Regions from separate parts of the Polaromonas sp. P4_H1 genome, predicted to be linked through region 2. Evidence: predicted binding sites of a transcription regulator. Region 2 holds the regulator's gene; each other region holds the start of a gene.
What was found. Region 2 encodes sigma-54, which starts transcription at its own class of promoters, with help from an activator protein. Its sites were predicted from a motif close to TGGCANGNAANCTGCTTT; they were not measured.

Region 1 (7,555 bases), on a different contig from region 2:
CCGGTCGCGAGGATTTCGTCAATGCGGGCGTACTGCAAATCGGCCCGCAGTTTGCCAGCGCGGCGCTGCGTTTCGCTGGACGTGTCGCTGGTCACCATGGCGAGATTGCTCATGAGCTCATTCAGGCAGGCCAGCAGGGAGCGCGGCATGTCGGCCCGCAAAATCAGCAGCTCGGCCACGCGCTCGGGCTTGATGACGTCGCGGTACACCTTGCGGTACACCTCAAAGCCGGACACACTGCGCAAAATCGCGCTCCAGTGGTAAAAATCGTACTCTTGGTCTTTCTCGCCGGTTGCGCCGAGAAAATCATTTTCCACGGCATGGAACTTCACATCCACCAGCCGGGCCGTGTTGTCGGCACGCTCCAGAAACGTCCCCAGACGCAGAAAATGAAACGCCTCGTCCTGGAGCATGGTGCCCGCGGTCACACCGCGCGAGAGGTGCGAACGGAACTTGACCCATTCAAAAAACTGGCCGGGGTCACGCTCAAAATCGCTGTTGCGCAGCATGCGGATGACTTCCAGGTAAGTCTGGTTTTGCGTCTCCCACACCTCGGTGGTCAGCGTGCCCCGCACGGCGCGGGCGTTTTCGCGGGCATTCTTCAGGCACGAGATGATGCTTGACGAGTTTTTTTCATCACGCACCATGAAGTCCATCACTTCGCGCGGATTGATGCCGTCGCCGTACCTGGCGGCATAGGCCGGCTTGAGTTCGCTGATGCTCAGCAGGCTCTGCCAGCCGCCTTGCGCCACAGCCGCGGACTGGGGCAACAGCGAGGTCTGGTAGTTCACGTCAAGCATGCGCGCGGTGTTTTCGGCGCGCTCTGTGTAGCGCGACATCCAGAAAAGGTGATCAGCAGTGCGAGATAACATTTTTTCTCCTCCCTAAACCTCAAACACCGAAAGCGCTGGCGCGCTTGGCGTGTTTTGGGGATGCCGTCACAAGCGCTTCGCGCAATTGATGAGTCATCCCCGCGAATGCCTGCGGCATGTCGCCGGCGCGCTCGGTGTAGCGCGACATCCAGAAAAGGTGATCTGCAGTTCTCGATAGCATGATCAGGTCCCTCCAATCTGTGACTGTGACTGTGATTGCGTCTGCATGGGCATGCCATGGCCTTCCTGCAATATCCAGGTGTCCTTCGTGCCGCCTCCCTGCGAGGAGTTCACCACCAGCGAGCCGTCTTTCAGCGCCACACGGGTGAGGCCGCCTGGCACCATCTGCACCTCCTTGCCGCTCAGCACAAAGGGCCGCAGGTCAATGTGTCGCGGCGCCACGCCGCTTTCCACATAAGTGGGACAGGTCGACAGGCTCAGCGTCGGCTGGGCAATATAGCCCGAGGGATTGGCCAGCAGCGCCTGGCGGAAGTCCTCGATTTCGGCCTGGGTGGCGGCCGGCCCCACCAGCATGCCGTAGCCTCCCGCGCCATGAACTTCCTTGACGACCAGGTCCTTGAGGTTGGCCAGGGTGTACTGCAGGTCTTCGGCATTGCGGCACATATAGGTCGGCACGTTCTTGAGGATGGGCTTTTCGCCCAGGTAGAACTCGATCATTTTCGGCACATACGGATAGATCGACTTGTCGTCTGCCACGCCGGTGCCGATGGCGTTGCACAGCGACACATTGCCGCTGCGGTAGACATTGAGCAGCCCCGCGCAGCCCAGCGTGGAGTTGGGGCGAAAAGCCAGCGGGTCCAGGAAATCGTCATCGACGCGGCGGTAGATCACGTCCACCCGCCGGGGTCCGCGCGTGGTGCGCATGTAGACAAAGTTGTCCCTGACAAACAGGTCCTGGCCTTCGACCAGTTCCACGCCCATTTGCTGCGCCAGAAAGGCGTGTTCAAAATAGGCCGAGTTGTACATGCCGGGCGTGAGCACCACGACCGTCGGCTCGGCCGTGGCGGGCGGAGCCATCGCCCGGAGCGTCTCCAGCAAGAGATCGGGGTAGTGGGCCACCGGCGCCACGCGGTTCTCGCTGAAGAGTTCGGGGAAAAGCCGCATCATCATCTTGCGGTCTTCCAGCATGTAGCTCACACCGCTGGGAACCCGCAGGTTGTCCTCGAGCACGTAGTACTCGCCTTCGCCTTGCGCATTGGGTGCGCGCACGATGTCGATGCCGCTGATGTGGGAGTAAATGTTGCCGGGCACATCGACACCCATCATCTCGGGGCGAAACTGGGCATTCTGGAAAATCTGCTCGGACGGAATCACGCCGGCCTTGATGATTTCCTGGCCGTGATAGACGTCGTGGATGAAGCGGTTCAGCGCCGTGACGCGCTGCACCAGCCCCTTTTCCATGCTGGCCCATTCGTGGGCCGGAATGATCCGGGGAATCAGGTCAAACGGAATCAACCGCTCGGTACCCGCGCCGTCCTCGTCCTTGGCGCCATACACGGCAAAGGTGATGCCGACGCGGCGAAAAATCATCTCGGCTTCGGCGCGGCGCGCCTCCATCACTTCGGGGGGCTGTTTGGCCAGCCAACGCTGGTAGCCCTGGTAATGATCACGGACGCTGGACTCCGTTGTGTTCATCTCGTCAAACATGGGTCGGCTCATTGGCTTGGTCTCCAGCAAGGTTTACGCATGGCGTAGTGATGACTAGCTTAGCAAGTTATGCGCCAGATTGGTGAATCAGGTGCCACATCGCACTTTTCTTTTTTCTCTTCTTTCCACTTCTTTCCTCTCCTTTTCTCCTCCTTTTTTCCTTCCTCTTTTTCTTTATGGCTCAGGCACATGATGCCAGTAGTGCCGGCCTTCTTGCCGCTGGCACGCGATGTCCGCCGGTTTCAGGCTCTGCCAGGTGGCGGCGCCGCACTGCGGCGACCTGAGCAACCTGATGCCGCGCTCGCTGTAGCGCGCCACCACCGACTCCACCGGATGGCCAAAGCGGTTGCGGTAACCCGCCTGCGCCACCGCAAGCCGGGGCTGGACAGCGTCGAGGAAGGGGGCGCTCGACGATGTCTTGCTGCCATGATGCGGTACCAGCAAAAAGTCGGCCTTCAGGCTGGCGGGGTTGAGCGGGCTGGCGCTGCCGGCCAGCCTGAACTCCTGGGCGGACTCGATATCGCCCGCCAGCAAGGCGGTCTGCGCGCCATTGGACACGCGCAACACGCAGCTCATGGCATTGGATTTGTTTGCCGCCTCGTAGTCGGCGGCCACCGGGTGCAGCACCTCGAAAGTCACCGCGTCCCAGACCCAGCGCTGGCCCGCCGTACAGCGGGCCGATTTGCGCAGCGCCTGCAACTCATGGCTGTCTTCAATGGAGCTGAGCAGGTTCGCCTGCGGCTGCATGGCCAGCACGGCCGGTGCACCGCCAATGTGGTCGATGTCGCGGTGGCTGAGCATCAGCATGTCCAGCCGCTCGCCGAGGGCCCGCAGCAGCGGAACCAGCACGCGGTGCCCGGCATCGCTCTCACGCGAAAAACGCGGGCCGGTGTCATACAGCAGGGAATGGGTGGCCGTGCGCACCAGCACCGCATTGCCCTGTCCGATGTCCGCCGCCAGCAATTCAAACTGTCCCGGTGCAACCCGCGCCGGTTGCCATAACAGGACTGGCAGCATCAGGGGAATGCCCAGCACGCGCCAGTGCCACGGCAGACGCAGTGCCAGCAAAATGCCCCCTAGTACGCCGAAGGCGGCGCACCATAGCGGCGCGGCAGCCACGCTGACGGATGCCAGCGACCAGCCGGCCAGCCATTGCAAAAACACCGTCAGCAGGCCCACCGCCCACGCCGCCGCATCCCACAGGGGTGCCCACAGCACGCCCAGCATGGCCAGCGGCGTCACGACCAGCGTCACCCAGGGAATAGCCACCGCGTTGGCCAGCAGGCCCACCAGTGACACCTGGTTGAACAGCAGCAGCGACAAGGGCGTGAGCGCCAGCGTGACCACCCATTGCTCCCGGGCGGCACGCAGCAGCCCGGCCGCCGGTTTTGCCAGCAGCCGCGGCACCCGCCCGCCCTGCGCCACCTTTCCGGAAAGAAACTGGCTGTCGCCCGTTGGATCACGGCTACCAGATGTGCCTGGGGTTGTAGCAAACAGCACGCCCACCGCCACAAACGACAGCCAGAAACCGGCCTGCATCAGCGCCCAGGGGTCCAGCGCCACCACTACGGCCATGGCCAGCAGCCAGGTTTGCAGCCAGGGCCACTGCCTGCCGCTTTGCCGCAGCAACACCACCGTCGCCAGCATCCAAATGGTTCGTTGTGCCGGCACGCCCCAGCCTGAAAACAGTGCGTACAGGGCCGCCAGAAAAAGGCCGCCCCAGGCCCCGGCGCTGATGGCCGGCAACGCCAGGCAGAGCCGGGGCGTCAGCCCGACGGAGCGCCGCCAGAGGCCGCTCAGGAGCAGGGAGGCAAGCCAGGCGAACATGGTGATATGCAGGCCCGAAATGCTCATCAAATGGGCAACACCCGTGGCGCGAAAGACATCCCAGTCAGCGCGCTCGATGGCATTTTGGTCACCCACCACCAGGGCGGCCACGACACCGGCCAGCTGCCGGTTGTCGATGCGCTGGAAAATCGCTTCACGCGCCGCCTGTCGGGCGCGCTCCACCGGATGCTCCCAACTACCGGAAAGCCGCAGAGGCGGCGCATCGTGCGGCCCGGCCCGCACATAGCCGGTGGCCTGAATGCCCTGCTCCCAGAGCCAGAGCTCGTAGTCGAACCCGTGCGGGTTGCTGTTGCCGTGCGGCGCCTTGAGCCGCACCGTCATTTGCCAGCGCTCGCCGGCGCGCAGGCCATGCAAGCCGGTGGGCGGCTGGCGCTGCAACTCCAGCGCAATTTCAGACGGATCAGCACTTTCGGCCGGGAGTGCCCTGGCCTCCCGTATCCCGAAGCCGGTATACCAGCCGAGCAAAATTTGCGGCGGGAGGGTGACGGTTTGCCCGTTCAGGCGGGCCGATTCAATACCCAGACGAAAGCGCAAGCCGTCTTCGGCGGGTTGCGGCATGGCCAGGACCACGCCTGTCACGGCAATATCACGTCCCTCCAGCGCGGGGTCGAGTGCCGTTGACTGAAACACGGTGGCCCGCCATCCCGTCAGGGTAAAGCCCAGCAAGGCAGCGAGCACCAGCGCAGCCAGGCCGGCGCCGCGCCAACCCCTCCTGTTCAGAGTCGAGGCGCGACCGGCCCTGCGCCACAAGCCGCCCATCACCAGCCCAGCGAACGCCGCCAGCGCCGCCGACGCGGCATACACGCCACCCGTCCACAAACCGGGCTGCTGCAATTGCAGGGCAACCCCGATGATGAACCCGCCAAAAACAAGGCCAGGCCCCATGGAAGCTGCCCATGGCCCGGCCAAAATGCGGTCGCCCACAGCCGCCCTCCCCACTTGTTACTTGTTATTGCTCGATTTATTCGATGCAATGGCTGCGTGCTCAACGGCCGGGCGAGGCAAAAAGCCGACAAAGCCTGTTTGGCGCAGCTCTTGCTTGCAGAAATGTAGCCGAAGCGGAGTAAGCTGTCCCGAGGGGTCGCCCGATGTGGCGACCCGCTCATTTTGTGTTTTGATTGGCGCTGTTGCGCACCGATGCCCTAATTTAAAAAAGCGAGGCTGCCTTGTCGATCCACGTTGCACTGAGCCACATCACCCATTACAAATACGACCGCCCGGTGAAACTGGGCCCCCAGGTCGTGCGCCTGCGGCCTGCGCCGCACAGCCGGCCCCGCGTACTGTCCTACTCCCTCAACATCGAGCCGGCCAAACATTTCATCAACTGGCAACAGGACCCGTTTGCCAATTACCAGGCCCGGCTGGTGTTTCCGGATCCCACCCGTGAATTCAAGGTCACGGTGGACCTGGTCGTCGAGATGGCGGTGTTCAACCCCTTTGATTTCTTTCTGGAGCCCAGCGCCGAGGAATTTCCTTTTAACTACAGCGCCAGCCAGAAGCAGGAACTGGCGCCCTACCTGGCGACCCAGACCGCCACGCCGCTGTTCAAGCGCTATCTTGAGCAGACCGACCTGAGTCCCAAGCGGACCATCGACTTCCTGGTCGGCCTCAACCAGCGCCTGCAGTCCGACATCCAGTACTCCATCCGCATGGAGCCCGGCGTGCAAACGCCTGAAGAAACCCTGCAGCTGGCCTGCGGCTCCTGCCGCGACACCGGCTGGTTGCTGGTGCAGCTGCTGCGGCACATGGGTCTGGCCGCGCGCTTTGTGTCGGGCTACCTGATCCAGCTCAAGGCCGACGTCAAGGCGATTGACGGTCCCAGCGGCGCGGAGACCGACTTCACCGATCTGCACGCCTGGTGCGAAGTATTCCTGCCCGGTGCCGGCTGGGTGGGGCTGGACCCAACGTCGGGCCTGATGGCGGGCGAAGGCCACATCCCGCTGGCCTGCACGCCAGAACCGTCCAGTGCCGCCCCCGTGGAAGGCGGCGTGGACAAATGCGAGGTGGAGTTTGAGCATCACATGGCGGTGCAGCGGATTTACGAATCACCGCGCGTCACCCAGCCCTACACCGAAGCGCAATGGGCCGACGTGCTGGCGCTGGGCGAGGCGGTGGACAAAGACCTGGTGGCCGGCGACGTGCGGCTCACGATGGGCGGCGAGCCCACCTTTGTGGCCACCACGGACCGCGATGCTGCGGAATGGAACATCGACGCCCTGGGCCCCACCAAGCGCGGCTATGCCACCGAGCTGGTGCAAAAGCTGCGTGCCGAATATGGCGAGGGCGGTTTTCTGCATTTCGGGCAGGGCAAGTGGTATCCCGGCGAGCAATTGCCACGCTGGGCGCTGAGTATTTTCTGGCGCAGGGACGGTCAGCCGATCTGGCAAAACCCGGCCCTGTTTGCCGATGAACGCAAACCCTGCCAATACACGAGCGCAGATGCGCAGCGTTTCATCAAGACCCTGGCGGGCAAGCTGGGCCTGGCCACGAACTACATCACGCCGGGCTATGAAGACACCTGGTACTACCTGTGGCGCGAGCGGCGCCTGCCGGTCAACGTCGACCCCTTTGACTCCCGCCTGGATGACGCCATGGAACGGGAGCGTTTGCGTCGCGTCTTCATGCAGGGGCTGGACTCCGTGGTGGGTTATGTGCTGCCGCTGAAGGCGAAGGAGGCTGCCTCGCCAGCCCTGGCCGGGCCCAAATGGTCCACCGGTCCATGGTTCTTCCGCGATGAGCGCATGTACCTGATGCCGGGCGACTCACCCATGGGTTACCGCCTGCCGCTTGATTCGGTGCCCTGGGTTTCCAAAACCGACTACCCCTACATGATCGAGGCCGACCCGTTTGCGCCGCGCCAGGACTTACCATCGACATCGGTGCTGGCCGCACGCTACAACGCAGCGGCAGCGGTGGCGCGGGGCGCTCCGCAGCCGGCGCCTGCGGCTGTCTCGCAGGCCTCGCCCCCTCCTGCTGGCAGCAGTGCAAGCGCACTGGCGCAGTACATGGCGCGCTACATGACGGGCAATGCGGCACTGACGCAGGCCAGTCGCATCCTGCAGTTTCGCCCCACCGGCGACAGCAGCATGGGTGGTGGCACCGGCGGCACCAGCACGGCCGCTCCGTCAAGCCACGTGCCACCTCCTGCCAACGAGCAGCGTGCGCCC
Region 2 (7,555 bases):
CGGTCGCGCGGAGCGTCGGCCAGGCCGGCTTCGGACGCATCGCGCGGCAGCGGCTGGCCAAACTCGTCGATGGCCTGGGTGCCGTCCCAGGAGCCGCTGACGCCATGGCCCTGCTGGCGCCGCTGGTCGCGACCCTGCACGCCGGTGATGCCGGCCACGCCGGCCACGTCAATGCGCTCGCCATAGGGGGGGTTCACCAGCATCACGCCCGACGGCGCGGGCGGCATGCGCTGCAGCGCGTCGCCGCCGCGCAGCTGCACGGCGTTGGCCACGCCCGCGCGCTCGGCATTACGCTCGGCAAAATCCACCATGCGGAACGACACATCGCTGCCAAACACCGGTGCCGTCGGCTCCGTGATGGCCGCCTCGGCCTGGTCGAGCAGTCCCTCCCACACGTGAGCCTGGAAGGGCAAATATTTCTGAAAGGCAAAGCGGCGGTTGATGCCGGGCGCGATGTTGCAGGCAATCTGCGCCGCCTCGATCACGATGGTGCCGGAGCCGCAGCACGGGTCGTACAGCGGCACGCCCTCTTTGCACTGCTGGTCCCAGCCGCTGGCGGCAATCATGGCGGCGGCCAGTGTTTCCTTCAGGGGGGCGTCTCCCTTGTCTTCGCGCCAGCCGCGCTTGAAGAGCGGCTCGCCCGAGGTGTCGATATAGATGGTCGCCGTGTCGGTCGTCAGGTGCACATACACGCGTACGTCGGGCCAACGCGTGTCCACATCGGGGCGCACCTCGTACTTGGCACGGAAGCGGTCGGCAATGGCGTCCTTGACCTTGAGCGCCGCAAAGTTCAGGCTGGTCAGCGGGCTGTGCTGCGCGGTGATCTCGACCTTGAAGGTCTGCTTGGGCGTGAACCAGATTTCCCACGCAACGCTGGCTGCCGCGTTGTAGAGGTCCTGCTCGCTGCGGTACTGGTTGTGCTGCAGCTCGATCAGCACCCGCTGGGCCAGGCGGCTGTGCAGGTTGAGTTGCAGGGCATCACGCCAGGAGCCCTGCAACTGCACGCCGGCGCGCCAGGCCTTGCCTTCGATGCCGGTGATGCGTTTGACCTCGCTGGCCAGCAAGGCCTCGACGCCGGCGGCGCAGGGTAAAAAGAGTTGAAGTTGGTTCATGAATGAAGACTCACGGCTGGCTGGGTGACGGTTCTTTTTCAAGCAGGGGCCGCGGAACCGGCTTTGCCGGGCCGCAGGCGCAGCGGCCCCCTCGGGGGGCAGGGAGCCACACGCAGTGGGCGACCGTGGGGGCTACTTTCAAAGCGACTTTCGCAGGTTGGCAGGCGCGATGCGCAAAGCCTCGCGGTACTTGGCCACGGTGCGGCGCGCGCATTCAATGCCCTGCTCCTTGAGCATTTCGGAAATCTGGTTGTCGCTGAGCGGCTTTTTCAGGCTCTCGGACGAGACAAACTGCTTGATGAGGGCGCGCACCGCCGTGCTGGACGCGTTGCCACCGGTCTCGGTGCCCAGCGCCGAGCCAAAAAAGTACTTGAGCTCGAAGGTGCCGAACGGCGTGCTCATGTACTTGGCCGTGGTGACGCGCGAGATGGTGGACTCGTGCAGGCCCAGTTCGTCGGCAATTTCGCGCAGCACCAGCGGACGCATGGCCAGCTCGCCGTGGGTGAAGAAATTCTTTTGCCGCTCCACAATCGCACTGCTCACGCGCAGGATGGTGTCAAAGCGCTGCTGGATGTTTTTGATGAACCAGCGTGCCTCCTGCAAGCGCTGCTGCAAGGCCTGCCCGTTCTGGCCCTTGTGCTGCTTCAGCGCATTGGCATAGATGTCGTGCACGCGCAGGCGGGGCATGACCTCGCTGTTGAGGGAGACCTTGAAGCCGCGGCCCGACTTGACGACGATCACGTCGGGCACGATGAGGTTGCGCTCGACGTTGACAAACCGCCGCCCGGGCTTGGGATCCAGCCGGCCGATCACGGCGATGGCGCCCCGGATCACGCTTTCCGGAAATCCGCACAGGTAGGACAGGCGCTTCATATCCCGCTTGGCCAGCAGCTCCATGGGCTGCTTGCACATGGCGATCGCTGCGCGGGTCTCGTCGCAGTCCTTGCAGTCGAGCAGTTGCAGGCCGAGACACTCGGCCAGGTTGCGGGCACCGACGCCGGCGGGCTCCATGTGCTGCAGCAGCTTCAGGGCCATGGCAAAGTGCTGTTCCAGCTCTTCCGCCTGCTCAAGGTCGTCGCCCGCCAGACCGGCGGCCAGTGACGCGAGACTGTCTTCGAGGTAGCCGTCGTCATTGAGCGACTCGATCAGGAAATGCAACGCCGCCTGGTCTTCCTCCGACAGGCGCAGGCTGAGCGACTGGCGGTGCAAATGGTCCTGCAGCGACTCATGGCTGCGGGCCAGGTCGGAAGCCTCGGCCTCGCTGTCGTCCGCATTATTGTTTTTGCGGGCCGGCGCGTCGCCGCCCCATTCGCTGTCGTCAGGCGAGGACTCCACCGAGCCGTCGCCCTCCCAGCTTTCCTCCAGCTTGGCCTCGGAACTGACCTCGGGCCCTGTATCTACATCATTTTGGCTTGCAGCTTTTGATTCATCAGGGCTTCCTGCTATTGAATCACCAGCAAACTCAAATTCCCGGCTATCCTGGCTGACCGGTGTGTCGGCATTCTCCAGGCCAAATTCCTCGCGCGGTGCGGCTTCTTCCGACACTTCCAGGAACGGATTTTCATCGAGCATCTGCTCGACTTCCTGGCTCAGCTCAAGGGTGGACAGCTGCAGCAGGCGGATCGACTGCTGCAGTTGCGGCGTCAGCGCCAGGTGCTGCGAGACCCTGAGGGAAAGGCCTTGTTTCATGACATCCCTAAGCGCACGACAAAGCGAGTTGGGATGTATTAACCAAGCGGGGGCCGCGCAACCGGCTTTGCCGGGGCGCAGGCGCCGCCCCCTGCAGGGGGGAGGGAGCTACACGCAGTGAGCGACAACGGGGGGGAGCCATCACATTCTGAAGTGTTCACCGAGATAAACGCGGCGTACATCGGCATTGTTCACAATCTCGGAAGGGGTGCCGGTCGCCAGCACGTGGCCGTCACTGATGATGTAGGCATGGTCGCAAATGCCCAGCGTTTCGCGGACATTGTGGTCGGTGATCAGCACGCCAATGCCGCGCGACTTCAGGAAACCGATGATGCGCTGGATTTCGATCACGGCGATCGGGTCAATGCCGGCAAAAGGCTCGTCGAGCAGGATGAACCGCGGCTGCGTCGCCAGGGCGCGCGCAATCTCGACGCGGCGGCGCTCGCCCCCTGACAGCGCCGGCGCCGGCGAGTCACGCAGATGATCGACCCGCAAATCCTGCAGCAGCGCTTCGAGCCGCTTTTCAAGGTCTGCGCGGCCCAGCGGCTTGCCGCTGGCGTCCAGCTGCAGTTCCAGCACGGCGCGCACATTTTCTTCCACGGTGAGCTTGCGGAAAATCGACGCTTCCTGCGGCAGGTAGCTCAACCCGAGGCGGGCGCGCAGGTGAATCGGCATGTGCTCGACCGACTGGCCGTCGATGGAGATCTCGCCCGCATCGGCACGCACCAGCCCCACGATCATGTAGAACGACGTGGTTTTTCCCGCGCCATTGGGGCCCAGCAGGCCCACCACCTCGCCTTTTTGCACGGACAGCGAGACATCCTGCACCACCTTGCGGCTGCCATAGGATTTCTGCAGCCCCTGGGCCACCAGACGGCTCGGCGGTGCGGTGCTGGCCGCCGGAGTATTGGCTGCCGGGGTATTGACCGACGATGTGTCAGTCACCGCATCCACGGGTTGATTGTCCGTTCTGTCCATTTTTCGGCTTTCCGTCATGGCCCCAGCGTGGTGCCGGGACGCAAACGGAGCGCGGGTCCGGCCGGCGGCTGCGGTGCCGATGCGGCGCCGCGCGGCGACAGCATGGCGCGAATCCGCCCCGTGGGATTGGTGGCCGTGCGGTTTTGCGCGCCCCCATCCACAGTGAACACATCGGTGTTGTTGTCATAAACAATCAGGGAGCCGGTCGTTTCATCGACCAGGGTCGCGCCGTTGTAGCGCCGCACCACGGCCTGCTTGATGAATTTGACGGTGTCGGCACGGCTGTCGTATTCGATCCGCTCGCCTTCCCCTTCGATGTACTCGTCCACGCCATCGCGCTTTTTCCGGTAAAAGGCCAGCTTGCCCGGCGCCGCCACGGCCAGGGCCTGCTGGTAGCCCTGGGGATCCTGGCTGACATCCACCCGTTCGCCCCGGACAATGGTGGTGCCCTTGGTGATCACCACATTGCCGGTGAACACGCTGGTTTGTTTCAGGTCGTCGTAACGCAGGGCATCGGCCTCCGCATTCATCGGCTTGTCGCGGTCAGCCCGCTCGGCCGCGGCGGGAAACACGGCCCCGGCCGCCAGTGCGGCCAGCACGATCAAGGGAAAAATGGGGTGTTTCATAAAGGCACGAATCTTGCTGCTTGTTTTGAGTGATTGTAGCCATGCCAGCTCCGGGAATGGCGGCCAGGGCCAAATTGGGCCCATAAAAAAACCCGCCACGGGTGGGCGGGTTTTCGGGCCAACGCCGGGCGCCGGCGTGTGACTTGCCGACTTGCCGCGCGCTTATTTGGCCTTGCGCGATTGCGCGATCAGGTAATCGGTGACCTGCAGGGCCCTGTCCATGTTCTGGGCCAGCTGGCCAGACGTGTAGTAACGCCCGCCGACGCCCAGGGCCGGCACGCCGTCGACCGCGTAGGTGTCCTGCAACTGGGTGGCCTTGCGCGCCTTGGTGCTGACGGAAAACGAGTTGTACAGCTCGACAAACTTGGCCTTGTTCAGGCCCTGCTTCTCCGCCCAGGCCGCCACCTGATCCGCCGTGTTCAGCGCCTGACGCTCGATATGGATCGCATTGAACACCTTTTTGTGCAGCTCATTGAGCTTGTCCATGGCTTCCAGCACATAAAAAAGACGCTGCTGCGGCTCAAAATCGGGACGAAAGGCTACCGGCACGCGCCTGACGGTCACGTCTTTGGGCGCTTTCTGGATCCAGGCCTCGAGTTGCGGCTCAAAGGCGTTGCAATGCGGGCAGCTGTACCAGAAGAATTCCACCACTTCGACCTGGCCGGCAGGCACGTCGGTGGGAGCGGGTTTGCCCAGCGTCAAATAATCCGTTCCCTCCTTGAAGGCGCGGGCCTGAGCCTGCGCGGCTGTGGGCAGCGCAACGCCTCCCCAAGTGGCGGCGGCTGCCACGGTAGCGGCTGAAAGCGAAAACTCACGTCGTTGCATCAATTTTTCTCCTGGTTTCCTGGTCTGTGGGTCTGTGTGGGGGTATTTTGCAAAGCGGCCACTTACTTATTCAGTGAAAAAAACAAGCCGGCCGGCCGTTTCGTACAGGGGTTGGTACACCCCGGCCCATAAAAGTTCACCACACTCTAGCGCTGCACCCTGACGAGGGCTGTTTCTATCGAGTTGCCGTCCAGCCGCTCCTTGACCTTGTCGGCGTCTTCTTTTCTGTCAAAGGGGCCGACGCGCACGCGGTACACCGTTCGGCCCGACTGTTCGCGCTCACTCACCTTGGCTTGCACGCCCAGCAGCATGAGCTTGGCGCGCTGCTGCTCCGCGTCTTCCGGCGTACGGAATGCGCCAGCCTGGACAAAATAACTGAACGGGTCAACGCCCGAAACGGCGGGCGCGGCGTCCGCCCTGGCCTTGGCGAGATCGCCCAGCGGATCCGCGGAGGTGGCGGGCTTCGCCGGGGGCGCGGGAGCTGCCTTGGGCGCGGTCGCCGTGGCGGGGGCCGGCACAGTGCCCACTTCGCCGGAAGTGCCGGAAGCGCTGGAAGCAGAAGGGAGCGGCTTCACAGGCGTTTTGCCCGCCAGCGGGGCATTCGGGTTCCAGTCCCGGTTCTTTTTGGCTTCCGCGGCGTCGCTGTCGGGATTGCGCGACTGGCTCTTGTTCATGAAAGGCACCGGCACCTTGGTGATGTAGACCGCCACGGCCAGCGCGGCGCCCAGGCCGATCAGCGCGCCAATAACCAGACCCAGCAGGGTTCCGCCTCGTTGTTTTCTCATACCTTGCCCAATTTTCTTGCCTGCCTCTGAATCCCGCTCTGAATTTCGCTTTGAATTCCGCTGTGTGTGCTTCATGGTTGCCTACATTTTGTGGGGCGCACTGACGCCCAGCACCTTGAGGCCATTGTGCAATACCTGCGCCGTCGCGGCGACCAGCGCCAGGCGTGCCAGCTTGACGGCTTCGTCGTCCACCAGAATCCGCTCGACGTCGTAATAGCTGTGGTAGCAGGCGGCCAGCTCGCGCAGGTAAAAGGCCACGTCGTGCGGCGCCAGACCGGCGGCCGCATTGCTGAGCATGTCGGGGTATTTGGCCAGCAGCAGCATCAGGGCCTGGGCCTGCGGGCTGACCAGTGCCGACAGGTCCACGCTTTTCAGCTGGCTCTGATCGCCGCTCTGCGCGGCCCAAGTGCCGAGAATCGAGCATATGCGCGCATGGGCGTATTGCACGTAGTACACCGGGTTTTCATTGTTTTTGGCCAGAGCCAGGTCAATGTCAAAGACGTACTCGGTGTCGGGTTTGCGGCTGAGCAAAAAGAAGCGCACGGCGTCCGCGCTGGTCCATTCGATCAGGTCGCGCAGCGTGACATAGCTGCCGGCGCGCTTGGAGATCTTCACCTCTTCGCCATGGCGCACGACGCGCACCATGGTGTGCAGCACGTAGTCGGGGTAGCCCTGCGGAATGCCGGCGCTGGCGGCCTGCAGCCCGGCGCGCACGCGGGCAATCGTGCCGTGGTGGTCCATGCCCTGAATGTTGATGGCCTTGCTGAAACCGCGCTCCCATTTGGCCAGGTGGTAGGCCACGTCCGGCACAAAGTAGGTGTAGCTGCCGTCGCCCTTTTTCATCACGCGGTCTTTGTCGTCGCCGTAGTCGGTCGACTTGAGCCACAGCGCGCCGTCCTGCTCGTAGGTTTTACCGGCGTCCTTGAGCTTTTGCACCGCGCTGTCGACACGGCCCGAGCTGTACAGGCTGGACTCCAGGTAATAGTTGTCAAACCTGACCGAGAAGGCCCGCAGGTCCAGGTCCTGCTCATGGCGCAGGTATGCCACGGCAAACTGGCGGATCGCGTCCAGGTCTTCGACGTCACCGCTGGCGGTGAACTCCCGATCGTCGGATTTGACGGTCTTTTTGGCCAGAAAGTCATTGGCGATGTCGCCAATGTAGTCACCGTTGTAGGCGGGCTCGGGCCAGCCGGCATCGCCCGGCTTGAGGCCTTTGGCGCGCGCCTGCGTGCTAGTGGCCAGGGTCTGGATCTGCACGCCGGCGTCGTTGTAATAAAACTCGCGCCACACATCCCAGCCCTGCGTGTCAAACAGGTTGCAAATCGCATCGCCCAGCGCCGCCTGGCGGCCGTGGCCCACATGCAGCGGCCCGGTCGGGTTGGCCGAGACGAACTCCACAATCATGCGGTGCGGGCTGTCGGCCAATTGCATGCCGTACTGGTCTGCCCCTTGCAACACTTCCCGCACCACTTGCTGCTTGGCTTCGGGCTTGAGCCGGATATTGAGAAAACCCGGGCCGGCAATTTCGATCGCGTCCACC
Region 3 (7,555 bases), on a different contig from region 2:
GCGAGTTTGGGATATTGCCCGATCGCCGCATTATGCAAGTCCTGGGAACCTACTACTTCTAGGCTCTAAGAGGCGTCCAAGCGCAGGATCCCATAACAAAAAAGCGCGCCGCAATGGCGCGCTTTTTTGGGGGGAATCTTAACTTGGCGCTTTACTTGTTGCGCCTGCGACGCATCAGCGCCAAGCCTGACAGCGCCAGGCCAAGCAGCGCCAATGTGCCGGGCTCAGGCACTTGGTTAACAAAGAGGTTGCCTGAGCCGTCGGCCGTTGCCGTAAAACTTCCAAACGAAACCCCGTTGAGTGTCGTTGTGACGCCAGTGGTCTCCATATTCACGAGGAAAGGTGACGGACTAGAAAAATAGGTACTACCGAAGGCCGTCGGTGTGAAGAGCAGATTCACGTCGAAGTCGCCATTGGCCAGCCCGGCGAAGATAACGGCTTCGCTGAGAGCATTTATCACCCCTGTACCCAGCGCAATGTCACCGGTGCCGTTTTGATCGGTGTCAATGAAAAGGTTCAATGTAAATGTGTCGAATATGGCCTTGATACCCGCTCCGAAAGTGCCAGCAAAGCCAGAGGCGGTGAAGTCCCCGACTATGCCATAGCCCAGAGGGGCCAAGAGTAAAGACGCGTTCAGAAATGCCGGCTGAGTGACAATGCCGTCCTTGAAGCTGGAGACTGCGATTGAACCGGTCTCCGTGAACGGGTCATCAAAATCCAGTGTTGCACCGACCAGACTCTGATTGATTGTTGCGTTGTAGGAGTAATCAATCGAATCGGCGGTGATGGTGGGAGCCGCGGCCGGCACGCCAACCACAACTGTCTCAGTAACCTGGAAGTCAATACCGGTTCCCACAGCAGCCGCCGGACCGCTGGCGATCAATGCCGCAAGGGCGAACGCAATTGACAGTTTGCTTTTCAACATAAGTCCTCCGTAGCAGATGATTTGAAAATGCAGACTGACGAAATTCGACGGCCCCGCATTTGCGTTGGATGCATGCAAAGCCCGTGCCAGAGAAAATTACCTAGTATTGACAAGTACTTAGCGATTTCTTCTCGGCCGATGCTGTCATCATGTAAAAATATCCGACATTAACTGGCGTCGCAATGACTACCAGAATGAGCATGCAGGCGCCTGCATGGCGTCGGCGCCGGGTGCCAAAGCAGGCATAGCCAGCGCAAGCTGCGAGGAACTTTTCATTGAGATATGTCTTGCCGCGGCGCCGCAGACCGACGCAAGCAACCTGAGTCGTCGAGCAGTTTCCTCCACGTGGCAGGTGCAGGTGCCGACGCCGACGGCCTGTTCCGGGAAGCGGTCCTTGCTGTAACGGTCGCGCCTAAGCGCATACCTGCGGTGCAACAGAGCCACCTCGGCACTTGGCCGCCCTTGACCCGCCTGACGGCTTGCAACTTGAATTCCAGTGTGCACTTGGCCGGTCGTTTCGTTTCGCTCATTTCATTGTCCTGACGCTGATTTTTAACTATCAGAACTATCAGCTAAGAACTTTTTAAGGGACAAGGTCAAATATCTGGCAAGGCTCAGCGGCGGGTCGCCGCTTTGGAAAAGCGTGCAATGGCGCCCCATGAAAAAAGGCCCCGTCAGGGGCCTTCTTGCTTGAGCGTTGTCGTACCAACTGGGGTCAGCCTTGGCGCCGCCGCGTCGTAGCGGCCAGTCCCAGCAGGCCGAGCGCCAGCAGGCCGAGAATTCCTGGTTCCGGGACTTGCGTGACGGTGGTCGACGTGCCAATGAACAGTTGTTCATAGCCATTATTTAGATCTCGGCCAACGCAATCACCTGTACCCGCTGTCCCACCGCTGGTACCGATGGTATCCGGGTCACAACCCATTTGAAGTTCGATATGAATATCAGTGTAGCCAGCAAACCCTCCCAGGAGCCAGGCTGCAAGGAAGTCGTTCAGTGTAGGTACGTCGATTGCATAGGCTGCCTGGTTGGCACCCAGGTTGTTGTTGATGGGCCCGGTGACAGCACCCGGATTGCTGCAGGAAATAGGCACGCTGGCAGCGTCCAGGCAGATCGCACCGCCGGACAGGACATAATCCGTGCCAACAGGATCAACATTTGATCCCGCCAAAGGATCCGGAAGGCTCGCCGCAGTTGCGTCTATGCCGCCGGAGTTGAAGGTGGGCGCAGGGGTACCGCCGAATACACCGCCCCCGCCTTCCGTAAACAAGGCGTAATCATTACTCAAATTGCTGAAGGTGAGATACAAAGTGTCCATACCCGCGCCCGTCAAACTGATTTGCGCCCAGACCGCGAGGTTTTGGTCAGTCGAAGTACCACTGTTGGTTTGGTTGTTGTTGAAGAAAAACAGCGGACTTTCGCCATTGAGGAAAGTGGTAAAGGCAGTAAGTGTGCTGTTCCAAATATCCGAAAAGTAGTTGCTGCCGCTTACCCCGGAAGGCGTCGATAAGGCATTGTCCATCCCGGCGAAATTGGTAGTTACCGGCCCACCACTGGAGCCAGTAGCGACGACGATCAGGTCCTGGATCGCGCCTGGGGTGGAGTTGACATAATAGAGGCTCCCCGGCCCGGTGCTGCCAGCAATCACGCCATCAACCTGCAAGGCGTAGGAATTGGCATCTTCGTAGGTTACCCAGCCAGCGCCTGAGAGGTCAAGCGCGGCTTGGGCCGTCCCTGCCATGCCTGCCGCCAGCACTGCCGCAACGGCCAGTCGCTGAAATTTTGTGCTTATACCTTTCATGACATCCTCACTTGGGTCAGCCACCGTGTCAGGGAATCTGATCGGCCGTGGTATGCCGAACCCAAGCACTCTTCATGCCAGTCAGCTATTCACTATAAAAATCAAAAGCTTGTTCAATTCCATAGGAACGCATTAGCGGCAGATGTAAAAAAATCCGACAAAATAATGGGGAAGTTCCATCTCGCTTGCAGGCTGCTGGCAGTGACCTTGGTCGCCGTGCCTGCTCTCAAGCCTGCATCAAAGTTGCCAGGTCGCGCCTGAGCGAGCGACTGTGCGGCACTGGCGAAACGCCAACCCGTGCGAAGAAGCCAAAATCGTCTTCGGGCGTCGAATTGGCAATCCGCTCAAAATCACTGGACAACTTCAACGCTTGTTCAAACAGTCTCGGTTCGGTCGAAAAGTGGCGTCCGGCGCGGGCATACCAACGAAAAATCACCGGGGTCATCTGCGGTTGCAAATGCAAACCCAGGTGCGTCGCCGTGAGCCAGATGCGCTGCACGGCGCGACCCAGGTTTACCCAGTCCGCCAGGCCTGCCGGGGGCTGTTGGGGGCGCAGCAAGAGATGCGCGGCGCAGCATAGCGCGGGCAGCAGGTCGAGCTGGATGCGCGGTGCCACGGTGCCCAACAGGTAGCGATTGAAGAACCCCACCCGCGCCCAGCTTTGCATGACCCATTCCATCAGGCGCGCAGTCGCCGGGTCCACGCCGACAGCCTGCTCCGGGATGCGGTCCTTGCTGTAGCGCGCCCGCCACTCGATAACTTCTTTGTGCACTGGATAGGCCTCTGGGCAAGTCAAACGAATTTTCGCGCTGTCCCACAGCAGACCGGCCACCTTCAGGCGTTCACCCCAGGACTCGAACAGTTGCACGCTAAAGCCTTCGCCCGCCGCGTCGATCAGCGCTTGGCGCTGTGTGCCGGTAAGCGGTGTGGTTTTCATCGGTCGGCGCTGAACAGTGCGGGTTTCGATGCAGTCAAACAGTGGGTCCCGAACCAGGGCAGGGTCCTGCGCCAGACTCACGTCATAGACAGGATTGCGATGTTCTCCGTGAGAAGAAACAGTCCAACTGGTTGTCAGGCCAAAGCCGGATGCCGCAATCCGCATTGTTTCAAGCAGTGCTCCATGGGCGATGTGGCTCGGATGCCCTTCATAGTCATAAAGAATATGGTCGCGTGTATCAAAGCCATGTACCCGAACCCGGTATTCGTCCACAATCTCAAAACGCCACGGTTGTGTGTTGTCACCACTGGGGGCCCAGCGTGCGAGGTCGAGAATATGGGTCAGCTTGTCAAGGCTCACAGGTATTTCCTTGCATTGAATTAGGGAGCTCATGCGGCCCGCAATCGAAGGCAATCCCTATTTTTACTGTGACGGGGCCAAAGGGATGGTCCCCGGTTATGCGCCAGAGCACAATAACAATACAGGATTTTGCACATCGAGAGCGTCATGGCAGCCCCAATCATCTTTGATTACGACAGCGCGTTCTCGCGCAATATTGGCTGGACTACACAGGCCGAACAGGCCAAGTTAAGAACGTCTCGTATCGCGATTGCGGGGCTGGGCGGAGTGGGCGGCTCGCACTTGCTGACGCTTACCCGGCTAGGGATCAGTCATTTCAACATCTCCGATTTTGACGACTTCGATGTGCAAAACCTGAACCGGCAGGCTGGCGCTTTCATGCCTTTTATGGGGCAGCCAAAAATCGACACTGTCGCCCGCTTGGCGCGCGACATTAATCCAGAAATCGATTTGCGCTTGTTTCCCCAAGGCATCACCCCCCAAAACATCGACGAATTTCTGCGGGATGCCGATGTCTATGTGGATGGCCTGGATTTCTTTGTGCTGCCAGCTCGCCGCATGGTGTTTGCGAAGTGCCGGGAAAAGGGTATTCCTGCAATGACCGCAGCACCGCTGGGCATGGGGACTGCATTTCTCTACTTTCGTCCTGATGGCATGAGTTTTGAGGACTATTTCAAAGTGGAAGGGTACGAGTCGCAGGAGCAATACGCCCGTTTCATTGCCGGCCTGTCACCAGCGATGCTTCAACGCGACTACCTGGTTGCGCCCGAATCGGTAAATTTTCAGGAGAAGAGGGGGCCGTCAACCATCATGGCATGCGACCTTTGCGCTGGCGTGATGGGCGCTAATGTCTTGAAGGTGTTGCTGGGGCGGGGCTCCATCAAGGCCGCTCCGTGGGGAATTCACTTCGACGCCTACCATCAAAAGCTTAAATTGACCTGGCGCCCATTTGGAAATTCCAACCCAATACAGCAGGCGCTGCTGAAGTTTATACGCCCCGTGCTACGCGGAAGATCTGGTGCTTGAGGTGCTTGAGCCCGTCCGCAAAATTCCGCAAAATTTAAATTGCAGTGGATTCAAACTTGTCTTATTGCTGACAGCTGGGGAAGGAGCTATAGTCAAAGCTCCAAATCCGGTGCAAACATTTGGGCGCATTTTTAGGGGATATGTTATGAAAAATTTTTTTATGACTATTGAAACTGCGTCCCGTTGGGCCGCTCTGGGTGCGTTAGTCGGTCTGCTATCCGCATGTTCCGGTTTTTCGACCGCGTACCCTCCCGCGCCGACCGTCGCCGCCTCCGTTGATTACAACTATATTGTGGGCGCCGGAGACTCGCTGAACATCATCGTTTGGCGTAACCCGGAGCTTTCCCTGACGGTTCCTGTGCGTCCGGACGGCAAAGTGTCGACGCCATTGGTGGACGAGATCGTCGCGCAAGGAAAGACCCCTGTCGAGTTGGCCCGAGAGGTCGAGAAGGCGTTGAGCAAACTGGTGCGTGACCCTGTTGTGACGATTATCGTTACCAGTTTTGTCGGGCCGTACAGTGAACAAATTCGAGTTGTCGGCGAGGCGACCAAACCGCAGTTCTTGCCTTACAAACAAAAAATGACCGTGCTGGACGTCATGATTGCAGTGGGCGGCTTGACGGACTTCGCCGATGGCAACGGGGCATCCATCACGCGTGCTTCGGAGGGTAACAAGCGCTATTCCGTGCGACTCAAAGATCTGATCAAGCGAGGCGACATATCCGCGAATGTTGAAATGAAGCCTGGCGACATCCTGATCATTCCGCAAGGCTGGTTTTAAGGCCGGCGTCCTTTCTGTTTGCTGCTTCGTTTGACGAAGGTATGGCAGCGTTCGCATTCTGCCGCAAGGACCTGATCTGATGGATGAGCTGATTAAGCAATTATTCACCGCTGCCAGAAGCATGTGGAGGCATCGTTGGCTTGGCCTGCTGGTTGCCTGGGGGGGCGCCGCGATTGGTACGTTTGTGGTGCTTTCAGTGCCTGACAAATACGAAGCATCAACCCGTATTTTTGTCGACACGCAGTCTATATTAAAGCCTTTGATGTCGGGCTTGGCGGTGCAGCCTAACGTCGAGCAACAGGTGATCATGCTGAGTCGTACGCTCATCAGCCGTCCCAATGTTGAAAAACTCGTGCGCATGGCTGATCTGGATTTGAAGGCCCAGTCCAAGGACGAGCAGGATGCGCTGATTAATAGGATGATGAAAACGCTTCAAATCAAGAACGAGGGCCGCGACAACCTTTACGTGCTTTCGTATCGCGATGCCAGCCCTGACAAAGCGAAGCTGGTAATCCAGTCGCTGGTGTCAATTTTTGTTGAATCCAGCCTCGGTAACACACGCAAGGATTCCAATACGGCCAAGCAGTTTATTGATGAGCAGATTAAAACTTACCTGGCCAAGCTTGAAGAAGCCGAATCGCGTTTGAAGGAATTCAGGGTCAAAAACATTGAGCTTCAAACTGCCGATGGCACCGACATGGCCGGACAACTCGGTGCCTTGGGCAGTAAGTTGAGCCAGGCCCGCCTTGAATTGCGTGAGGCAGAAAACGCGCGCGATGCGGCCAAGCGTCAGTTGGAGGCCGAAAAATCCCAAAACTTTGACATCACGTCCCGCAGTCTTCTTCAAGAATCAGCCCTGTCGATTTCGACACCTGAGATCGACGCGCGCATTGACGTTCAAAAACGAAATCTTGATGCGCTGCTGCAGCGCTTTACAGAGGAACACCCTGACGTTGCCGGCGCCAGGCGCCTGATCAAAGAGCTTGAGACACTCAAACTCAAAGAGGTAGAGGAATTGCGCAAAATCGCGATGGCCAACCCAACTTCGTCGTCGACCAACACCTTGGTTTATCAGGAACTCAATCGTATCCTGGCCACTGCGGAGGTGCAGGTGGCCGCTTTGCGCGCCAGGGTAGGTGAGTACGATGCGCGTGTCAATCGGGCACGTGAATTGATAAAAACAGCTCCCCAAATAGAAGCTGAATTTACCCAGTTAAACCGTGATTACGCTATCCATAAAAAAAATTACAACGATCTTGTCGCACGTAGAGAGTCGGCTGCGCTGTCAGGCGATTTGACCAGTGCCGCGGGTGTTGCAGACTTCCGTTTGATAGACCCGCCACGCGTGTCACCCAACCCGGTGGCACCCAACCGTTTGCTGCTGCTGCCCCTCGCGTTTCTGGCCGCATTGGGCGCCGGGCTTGCGGCCGCCTTTATCGCAAGCCAATTGCGTGCCGTCTTTTATGATGGACGCTCCCTGAGGGAGACGGTGGGTTTGCCGCTGCTGGGCATTGTGACACTGGTGATGGACGACGCGGCTGTACAACAGGAAAAATCCGATCTGAAAAAATTTCTGGGCGCTTCAGGCGGGTTGGTTGCAATTTTCATTGCCGGGATGATCGTGTTTTCCATGATGTCCGGGCGGGCGGGATGAATCAAATATGAGTAGCTTGATCGAGCAGGCGGCACAACGCCTGGAGCAGCTTCGCCAGGCGGGTGTTGAGATGC
Region 4 (7,555 bases), 530 kb from region 2:
AGGAAGCGCTTTTCCGAGATCCAGCGTTGTTGTTCCACCAGCTCGCGGTGCATGATGGCAATTTGCCCGGCCGGCCCGCCGAAGCTGATGAAGCCCAGCTTGAGCCAGAACCTGAAGGCCTGCGCAAAGCTCACTGCGGCGGGAAGGGACGTTGCAATGTGGCTCATGCGGTGGTCGCTTTCACGATCATGGTTTCGGGTTTCCAGCTGTGCGTCTCGGCTTGCGCACTGCGGCACCAGGCATACAACGCGTCATACAGCGGCAGGGCGGCTTCCAGCATGCCGGCGTCGCTGGTGGCGTGCAGTTGCGACAGCCCCAGCGAGAAGGCCAGCAGACCCGCCGACTGCGGTGCGAGTTCAAGGCGGTCGGTGTCGGCGCCGCGCACGATGCGGGCGAGTATTTCAAGCGCCGGATCGCCCAACTCAAAGGCGCGCAGCAGGGTGTCGAAGCTGCACAGCTCACCCTCGTGCGAGACCGGCGCGCCGGGAATGTCGTAAGCCACGGCGCCCAGGCGTGCCGCCTCGTCAAACACCCGGGCCGTGGGCACATAGAAGAACTCCGCCCGTGCGTCGATAAAGCGGCGAATCAGCCAGGGGCAGGCGATGCGGTCAATCTTGGGGCGTTCCCGCGTGATCCAGCGCGAAGCCTGCTCGCTGCCGCCGCCTACGCCCCAATCGGGCCGCTTGAGCATGGTCAGGGGGCGATGCGCGCGCCACTGCGCGATGTCTTGCGGTGAGTCGACGCCGTCTTCGCCGCCCTCGATGCCGCCGGCCAGCGCGTGCGCGTTCCAGCCCGCGGCACGCAGCGTGGCCACGGCATCGGCACTCACGTCGTGGCCATAAACACAGTAAACCACCACGTCGCCGTGACCCGATGCAGCGCGCTGCGACGTGGCGAAGGCCGCCACGTCTTCAGGCGCGCAGCGCCTCGCGCCGACGAGCAGGTATCGGCTTTCAAAAAATTTGTTTTCGCGCCGCACGTCGAGCAGCAGCGGTGCATCGGCACGGCCCATGCGGGCGGCCAGTTCCTGTGGGGAAATGAAAGAGGTGTCCACGAAAAATACTCCAAGTCAGTTACCAGCGCTTGGACGGGACACCGTCTATCTGTGAAGAGTCGGGAGGCTGAAATCCCGATGGCTAAATGGTAGCACCACCGACTGCGATGCGCCAGCCTGCCGCGCGCACCGGGGCCGTCAGGCGCGGCGGAACTTGAAGACCGCGCGGCTGGCCCGGGCATTGGGCCAGAAACGGACTTCCCGGCCATCCTGCAGGCCAAACTGGTCGAGGATCTCCAGCCGGTTTTGCAACGCCAGCGCTTCAAAATCCTGCAGCGTGCCGACACGGATGTTGGGGGTGTCGTACCACTGGTAGGGCAGCACCTTGGTGACCGGCATGCGGCCGCGCAGCACCGCCAGGCGGTTCGGCCAATGGCCGAAGTTCGGGAAAGCGACGATGCCGATGCGGCCCACGCGGGCAGTTTCGCGCAGCATGATTTCAGCATTGCGCAAGTGCTGCAGCGTGTCGATCTGCAGCACCACGTCAAACGAGCCGTCGCCAAACATCGCGAGGCCTTCCTCCAGGTTCAGCTGGATCACGTTCACACCGCGTGCCACGCAGGCCTGCACATTGGCGTCGTTGATCTCGACGCCGTAGCCCGAGCAGCCGCGCTCGCGGATCAGGTGGGCCAGCAGCTCGCCGGTGCCGCACCCGAGGTCGAGCACGCGCGAGCCATGCGGCACCAGCCGGGCAATCGACAGCAGAGCCGCCGAGGGCTCCACATTGAGTTCGACAGGCAGGTTCATACGGCCACCTTGCTCTGAAAGTAGGAGCGCACCACACCCAGATAGCGCTCGTCCTCCAGCAAAAACGCATCATGCCCGTGCGGCGCATCGATTTCGGCATAACTCACGTCGCGCTGGTTGTCGAGCAGGGCCTTGACGATTTCACGGCTGCGCGCCGGTGAAAAGCGCCAGTCGGTGGTGAAGCTCACCATCAGGAATTTTGCCGTGACGCCGGCCAGCGCCAGGGTGAGGTTGCCGCCAGATGCCTTGGCCGGGTCAAAGTAGTCGAGCGCGCGGGTAATCAGCAGATAGGTGTTGGCGTCGAAATACTCGCTGAACTTGTCGCCCTGGTAGCGCAGGTAGCTTTCGATCTGAAACTCGACATCCTGGGTGGAAAACCGGTACCCGCTGGCGTGGCTGCCGATGGCGTCGCGGAGCTTGCGGCCAAACTTCTCGTTCATCACATCGTCGCTCAGGTAGGTGATGTGGCCAATCATGCGGGCAATGCGCAGGCCGCGCTGGGGCAGCACGCCATGGCGGTAAAAATGGCCGCCATGAAAGTCGGGGTCGGTGACGATGGCGCGTCGCGCCACCTCGTTGAAGGCGATGTTCTCGGCTGTCAGGTTGGGCGCGCTGGCCACCACCACCGCATGGCGCACGCGCTCGGGGTATTGCAGCGTCCAGCTCAGGGCCTGCATGCCGCCCAGGCTGCCTCCCATGACGGCCGCCAGCGTCTGGATGCCCAGCGCGTCGAGCAGCCTGGCCTGCGCGTGGACCCAGTCCTCCACCGTGACCACCGGGAAGTCGGCGCCATAGATTTCATTCGTGTCCGGATTGACCTGCATGGGGCCGGTGGAGCCGAAACAGGAACCCAGGTTGTTGACGCCGATGACAAAAAACTGATTGGTGTCTACCGGCTTGCCCGGGCCGATCATGGTGTCCCACCAGCCTTCGGACTTGCCTTTGATGCGCCCGGTCTCGTCGAGGTAGACGCCGGCCACATGGTGGGAGGCATTCAGCGCGTGGCAGATCAGCACCGCATTGGATTTGTCGGCATTGAGCTCGCCATAGGTTTCATAGCTCAGGTCATAGGCGCGGATCGACGCGCCGCTTTGCAGCGGCAGGGCGTCCGCAAAGTGCATGGACTTTGGCGTGGCAACAAGGACTGAAGCAGAAGACACAGAAGACACGATAGAAAGGCCCGTGATCGAAACAAGACTGGATTTACTGGACTGGACTGGAAAGTGAAACGGCAAAAAGAAAACCCGGCATCGCTAAGGGCGAGTCCGGGTTCATGGATGTTCGTCTTTAGCGGTACTTTTTAAGCGCCCGCAAGCTGAGCAAATCGGCGCTGCGGCAAGTATAGCAAGGCTGAAGCGGCGCCCCGCAGGTCGCCTTGCGCCCTGACCGGTGTGCCTGTCGGGCACCGGCGTTCAGGCGGGTATCAGCAGCGCGATGGCACCCAGCACCGCAAAAATCACCGCCGACACGAGATGAACCACGCGCAGCGGCACCAGGCGGGTGACACGCTCGCCCAGCCACACCACGGGAGCGTTGGCCAGCATCATGCCCAGGGTGGTGCCGGCCACCACGCCCAGGTACATGTCGTAGCGGGCGGCCAGCATTACCGTGGCGATCTGGGTTTTGTCGCCCATCTCCGCCAGGAAAAATACGAGGACGGTGGTGCCGAACACGCCAAGGCTCGGCGACTGGCCGCCGGCGTCGTCCTCGAGCTTGTCCGGAATCAGCATCCAGGCCGCCATGGCCAGGAAAGACGCCCCCAGAATCCAGCGCAAGGCCTGGGGGCTGATCATCGTGGTGACCCAGGCGCCCAGCGCGCCCGCCATGGCGTGGTTGGCGATGGTGGCGACCAGAATGCCCAGGACGATGGGCCAGGGTTTGCTGAACCGGGCGGCCAGCAGCAGGGCGAGCAGCTGGGTTTTGTCGCCCATTTCGGCGAGGGCGACGATGCCGGTGGAGATGAGGAAGGCTTCCATGAATGACTCCGGCCGGTACAAAACCCATGACTGCACGGCGACCCCGGCCTATAACTTTTTCAAGCTATGGAGGCTGTGCAGTCAAAGGTCTCGCCAAGTCCGAAAACCGTTTGCGCCATGCCGGCCCTGTTGCAAGGCCAGACAAGTCTGTTGACGCAAACCCCTCTCACTCAAGGAAGGAGGCTACTCCCCAATGACAGCCTGCATTCTACCAAGCCCTCCGCGACCGGGCAGCGAAGGCGCATGAACCCATACGGCGGCGTTCCGATGCACCAACGCACATTTATGGCGCATTTCTTGCTTGTATTTGGTGCGATTTCGGGATTTTCCTGAGATACGCACCAAAACAGCACTAAAACACCCCATTTCACCCAAGAGGAACTTATGGAAGCACTAAAACAGGGCTCGGATGCCCTGTTCATTCTGCTCGGCGGCATCATGGTGCTCGCCATGCATGCCGGTTTTGCCTTTCTGGAGCTGGGCACCGTCCGCAAAAAGAACCAGGTCAATGCACTCGTCAAGATCCTGGTCGACTTCTCGGTGTCGACCGTGGTCTATTTCGTGGTGGGCTACGGCGTCGCGTATGGCACGCATTTTTTTGTCGGCGCGGAACAACTTGCCGCTAAAAACGGCTATGAGCTGGTCAAGTTCTTCTTTCTGCTGACATTTGCGGCCGCCATCCCGGCGATTATTTCGGGCGGCATCGCCGAACGCGCACGCTTTTACCCACAACTGATCGCAACGGCCGTCATCGTGGGCTTGGTCTATCCGTTCTTCGAAGGCATCGCCTGGAACCAGCATTTTGGCGTGCAGGCCTGGATCAAGTCGTTCACCGGCGCGGAGTTTCACGATTTCGCCGGTTCCATCGTGGTCCATGCGGTGGGCGGCTGGCTGGCACTGCCCGCCGTGATTCTGCTCGGCGCACGCAGCAACCGCTACCGCAAGGACGGCGCGGTCTCGGCTCACCCGCCTTCCAATATTCCGTTTCTGGCGCTGGGCGCCTGGATCCTGACGGTCGGCTGGTTCGGTTTCAACGTGATGAGCGCGCAGACCATCGACAGGATTTCCGGCCTGGTGGCCGTGAACTCCCTGATGGCCATGGTGGGCGGCACCCTGGCCGCACTGGTGTTCGGCAAGAACGACCCAGGCTTTGTGCACAACGGGCCGCTGGCCGGGCTGGTGGCGGTGTGCGCCGGCTCCGACCTGATGCATCCGCTGGGCGCGCTGGTGGTGGGCGGTGTGGCTGGCGCTGTGTTTGTGGTGATGTTCACGCTGACGCAAAACAAATGGAAAATTGACGACGTGCTCGGCGTCTGGCCGCTGCATGGCCTGTGTGGCGCGTGGGGCGGAATCGCAGCCGGCATTTTTGGCAGCCAGGCACTGGGTGGCTTGGGCGGGGTGAGCCTGGGCGCGCAATTGATCGGCAGCGCCATGGGCGTGGCGTGGGCGCTGCTGGCAGGCTTTATCGTGTATGGCGCGCTCAAGGCTTCGCTCGGGCTGCGGCTGAGCCAGGAAGAGGAGTTTGAAGGCGCCGACCTGTCGGTTCACCGCATCGGCGCCACGCCTGACCGGGAAGTCAACTGGTAATTGTGGTTGCGGCCGGCAATCCCCCGCCTGCGCAGGCGGGGGGTGTCCGCCACCAATTGCAGCGTGGCGCACACAAACAGCCCCGCTGCCGCTAGACTGCCCCCATGCCGACTTTTGAAGAACAGCTGGTTGAACACCGCGTCTACCTGCTCCGCTTTGCGCGCCTTCAGCTGCGCAATGACGACTGGGCTGAAGATGCGGTATCGGAAACATTGCTGGCCGCACTGTCCAGGCCGCAGAGTTTCGGCAATCGCTCGCAGCTCAAGACCTGGCTGGTCGGCATCCTCAAGCACAAGGTCATCGACCTGATTCGCAGCAACGCACGGCTGGTGGCCCTGCCGGATGCGCAGGTTGACGAGGAGGGCGACGAGCTTGATCGTCTGGCATTCAAGGCCGACGGCCACTTTGCCGAGATGCCCAATGATTGGGGAGACCCCCACCAGACCTTGCAGCAAGTGCAATTCTTCGAAATTCTGGATGCCTGCATGGAGCGCTTGCCGCCGGCGCTGGGCCGGCTGTTCCTGATGCGTGAATGGCTGCAGCTTTCTTCACAGGAAGTCTGTAAGGAGCTGTCTCTCACGCCGACCAACCTGTATGTCCAGTTGCATCGGGCCCGGCTGCGCCTGCAGGAATGCCTGAATATCCACTGGTTTGGCAAGCACAGCGCCTGAACATTCAAGCATTTAACCTAACCCTAACGGCTTTTTGGCGTGAAACCGAATATCACTTTGCTAAGACGCACCTGCCGGCAGGCTGCTGCGCTGCTGATCGCGCGAGAAGACCATGTCCTCAGCATGCCCGACCACGTCGCGCTGAAATTGCATCTGCTGGCCTGCAAAGCCTGTCCCAAATTCGAGAACCAGATCCTGACCACGCGCGCCGCCATGCGCCGCTGGCGCAACTACACCAGCGATGCGGAACGGGCGGCCGACAAGACTTCAGCCGATCCGTCACCCGACTAAAACCATCATGGTCATCGCAGCGGGGGTGGGCACGCCTGGGACTGCCCCGTCCAGATCCGGCGCCAGCCTGGCTCACTGGCCACTGACCCTGCAAATTTATGTAACTATTTACCTGTCTGGTGCAAGGTTTGTTTGTCCTGCACCCATGCCGGCAATGGCGTTTGCGGCGCTTCAGCAGCCAGTCGCCCTCCTGCATGTCCACATGCCTGGCGAGCCCGCGGCGGGATATTCTGGGGCAGGGGTCGCACCGAAGGCTTTGTGGTGTGTAGGCGCTAACTCTTCTGAAACATTAGCTGCAGCTTTGATTTAATTCCTGCATCAGCAACCGCTTCAATTTGTCCGTCCAGCGGTTTTCAGCCGTTTTCCCTGCGTTTTCAACCCGCCAACATTGACCCCGGCTGGCCAGGTGGCGACCATCAGGCGCTGCGGATATGCCGTGCAGCGTCTCCCATGAGGCCCGCGAAATCGTCAAAGCCAGTGTTCATGCGGGCTTTCACTACCCCGGGTAATCACGATAGCTGGTTGTATTTTGAATAAGTGAAGCATAATATGCGGGTGTAAATGCCAGCAATGCCGGTATTACACACGTTAGGTGATCGGTCAGTTTCGCGCGCTACAGCGGTACGTATCAAGATTTGTTGTGCTTTCGGGACCCCATCGCTTTTGTTTTTGTGTTTTAGAGGAGTCCCTTCATGGGCAACAAACTATACGTCGGCAACCTGCCTTACTCGGTGCGTGACGAAGACCTGCAACAATCTTTTGGCCAATTCGGCTCTGTTACCAGCGCTAAAGTCATGATGGAACGCGACACCGGTCGCTCCAAAGGCTTTGGCTTTGTCGAAATGGGCAGCGATGCAGAAGCCCAGGCGGCGATCAACGGCATGAACGGTCAGCCTCTGGGTGGCCGCAGCGTCGTTGTGAACGAAGCACGTCCAATGGAAGCACGTCCTCCACGTAGCGGCGGCTTCGGCGGCGGCTCTGGTGGTGGCGGCTACGGCGGCGGCGGCGGTGGTGGTGGCGGCTACGGTGGTGGCGGCGGCGGCCGTTCCGGTGGCGGCGGTAGCGACGGCGGTTTCCGCAGTCCTTACGGCGGCGGCGGTAGCGGCGGTGGCCGTTCCGGCGGCGGCGGCGGTGGACGCGGCGGCTACTAAGCCCTGTACCCCATAGCTGGCTAATGCGCCAGCGCATCCCCGGTCATCATCGGGGATGACCCTGAAAAGGCTTCAAGA

Region 1: a site for sigma-54 is predicted at 2,600-2,617, ahead of AC1DS5_RS11765 (circularly permuted type 2 ATP-grasp protein). Genes of this name have one in related genera too.
Region 3: a site for sigma-54 is predicted at 2,786-2,803, ahead of AC1DS5_RS19990 (PEP-CTERM sorting domain-containing protein). Genes of this name have one in related genera too.
Region 4: a site for sigma-54 is predicted at 4,064-4,081, ahead of AC1DS5_RS02675 (ammonium transporter). Genes of this name have one in related genera too.

Annotation. Positions count from the first base shown of each region.
Region 1 is NZ_JBFUKG010000008.1:8,979-16,533, forward strand. Features, by position in the region: gene AC1DS5_RS11755 (alpha-E domain-containing protein) at 1-872, opposite strand, end outside; gene AC1DS5_RS11760 (alpha-E domain-containing protein) at 892-1,053, opposite strand; gene AC1DS5_RS11765 (circularly permuted type 2 ATP-grasp protein) at 1,056-2,552, opposite strand; gene AC1DS5_RS11770 (DNA internalization-related competence protein ComEC/Rec2) at 2,715-5,273, opposite strand; gene AC1DS5_RS11775 (transglutaminase family protein) at 5,555-7,555, shown strand, end outside.
Region 2 is NZ_JBFUKG010000001.1:48,605-56,159, forward strand. Features, by position in the region: gene AC1DS5_RS00240 (THUMP domain-containing class I SAM-dependent RNA methyltransferase) at 1-1,112, opposite strand, end outside; gene AC1DS5_RS00245 (RNA polymerase factor sigma-54) at 1,251-2,801, opposite strand; gene lptB (LPS export ABC transporter ATP-binding protein) at 2,943-3,779, opposite strand; gene lptA (lipopolysaccharide transport periplasmic protein LptA) at 3,794-4,405, opposite strand; gene AC1DS5_RS00260 (thiol:disulfide interchange protein DsbA/DsbL) at 4,568-5,230, opposite strand; gene AC1DS5_RS00265 (SPOR domain-containing protein) at 5,377-6,015, opposite strand; gene argS (arginine--tRNA ligase) at 6,097-7,555, opposite strand, start outside.
Region 3 is NZ_JBFUKG010000017.1:60,894-68,448, reverse strand. Features, by position in the region: gene AC1DS5_RS20000 (hypothetical protein) at 1-62, shown strand, start outside; gene pepA (flocculation-associated PEP-CTERM protein PepA) at 152-925, opposite strand; gene AC1DS5_RS19990 (PEP-CTERM sorting domain-containing protein) at 1,641-2,723, opposite strand; gene AC1DS5_RS19985 (nitroreductase family protein) at 2,950-4,020, opposite strand; gene AC1DS5_RS19980 (ThiF family adenylyltransferase) at 4,168-5,046, shown strand; gene AC1DS5_RS19975 (XrtA/PEP-CTERM system exopolysaccharide export protein) at 5,192-5,827, shown strand; gene AC1DS5_RS19970 (XrtA system polysaccharide chain length determinant) at 5,907-7,481, shown strand; gene AC1DS5_RS19965 (XrtA-associated tyrosine autokinase) at 7,489-7,555, shown strand, end outside.
Region 4 is NZ_JBFUKG010000001.1:578,603-586,157, forward strand. Features, by position in the region: gene chrA (chromate efflux transporter) at 1-167, opposite strand, end outside; gene AC1DS5_RS02655 (chromate resistance protein ChrB domain-containing protein) at 164-1,054, opposite strand; gene metW (methionine biosynthesis protein MetW) at 1,193-1,801, opposite strand; gene metX (homoserine O-succinyltransferase MetX) at 1,798-2,961, opposite strand; gene AC1DS5_RS02670 (TMEM165/GDT1 family protein) at 3,214-3,777, opposite strand; yybP-ykoY riboswitch at 3,779-3,981, opposite strand; gene AC1DS5_RS02675 (ammonium transporter) at 4,162-5,364, shown strand; gene AC1DS5_RS02680 (sigma-70 family RNA polymerase sigma factor) at 5,469-6,035, shown strand; gene AC1DS5_RS02685 (hypothetical protein) at 6,159-6,326, shown strand; gene AC1DS5_RS02690 (RNA recognition motif domain-containing protein) at 7,019-7,477, shown strand.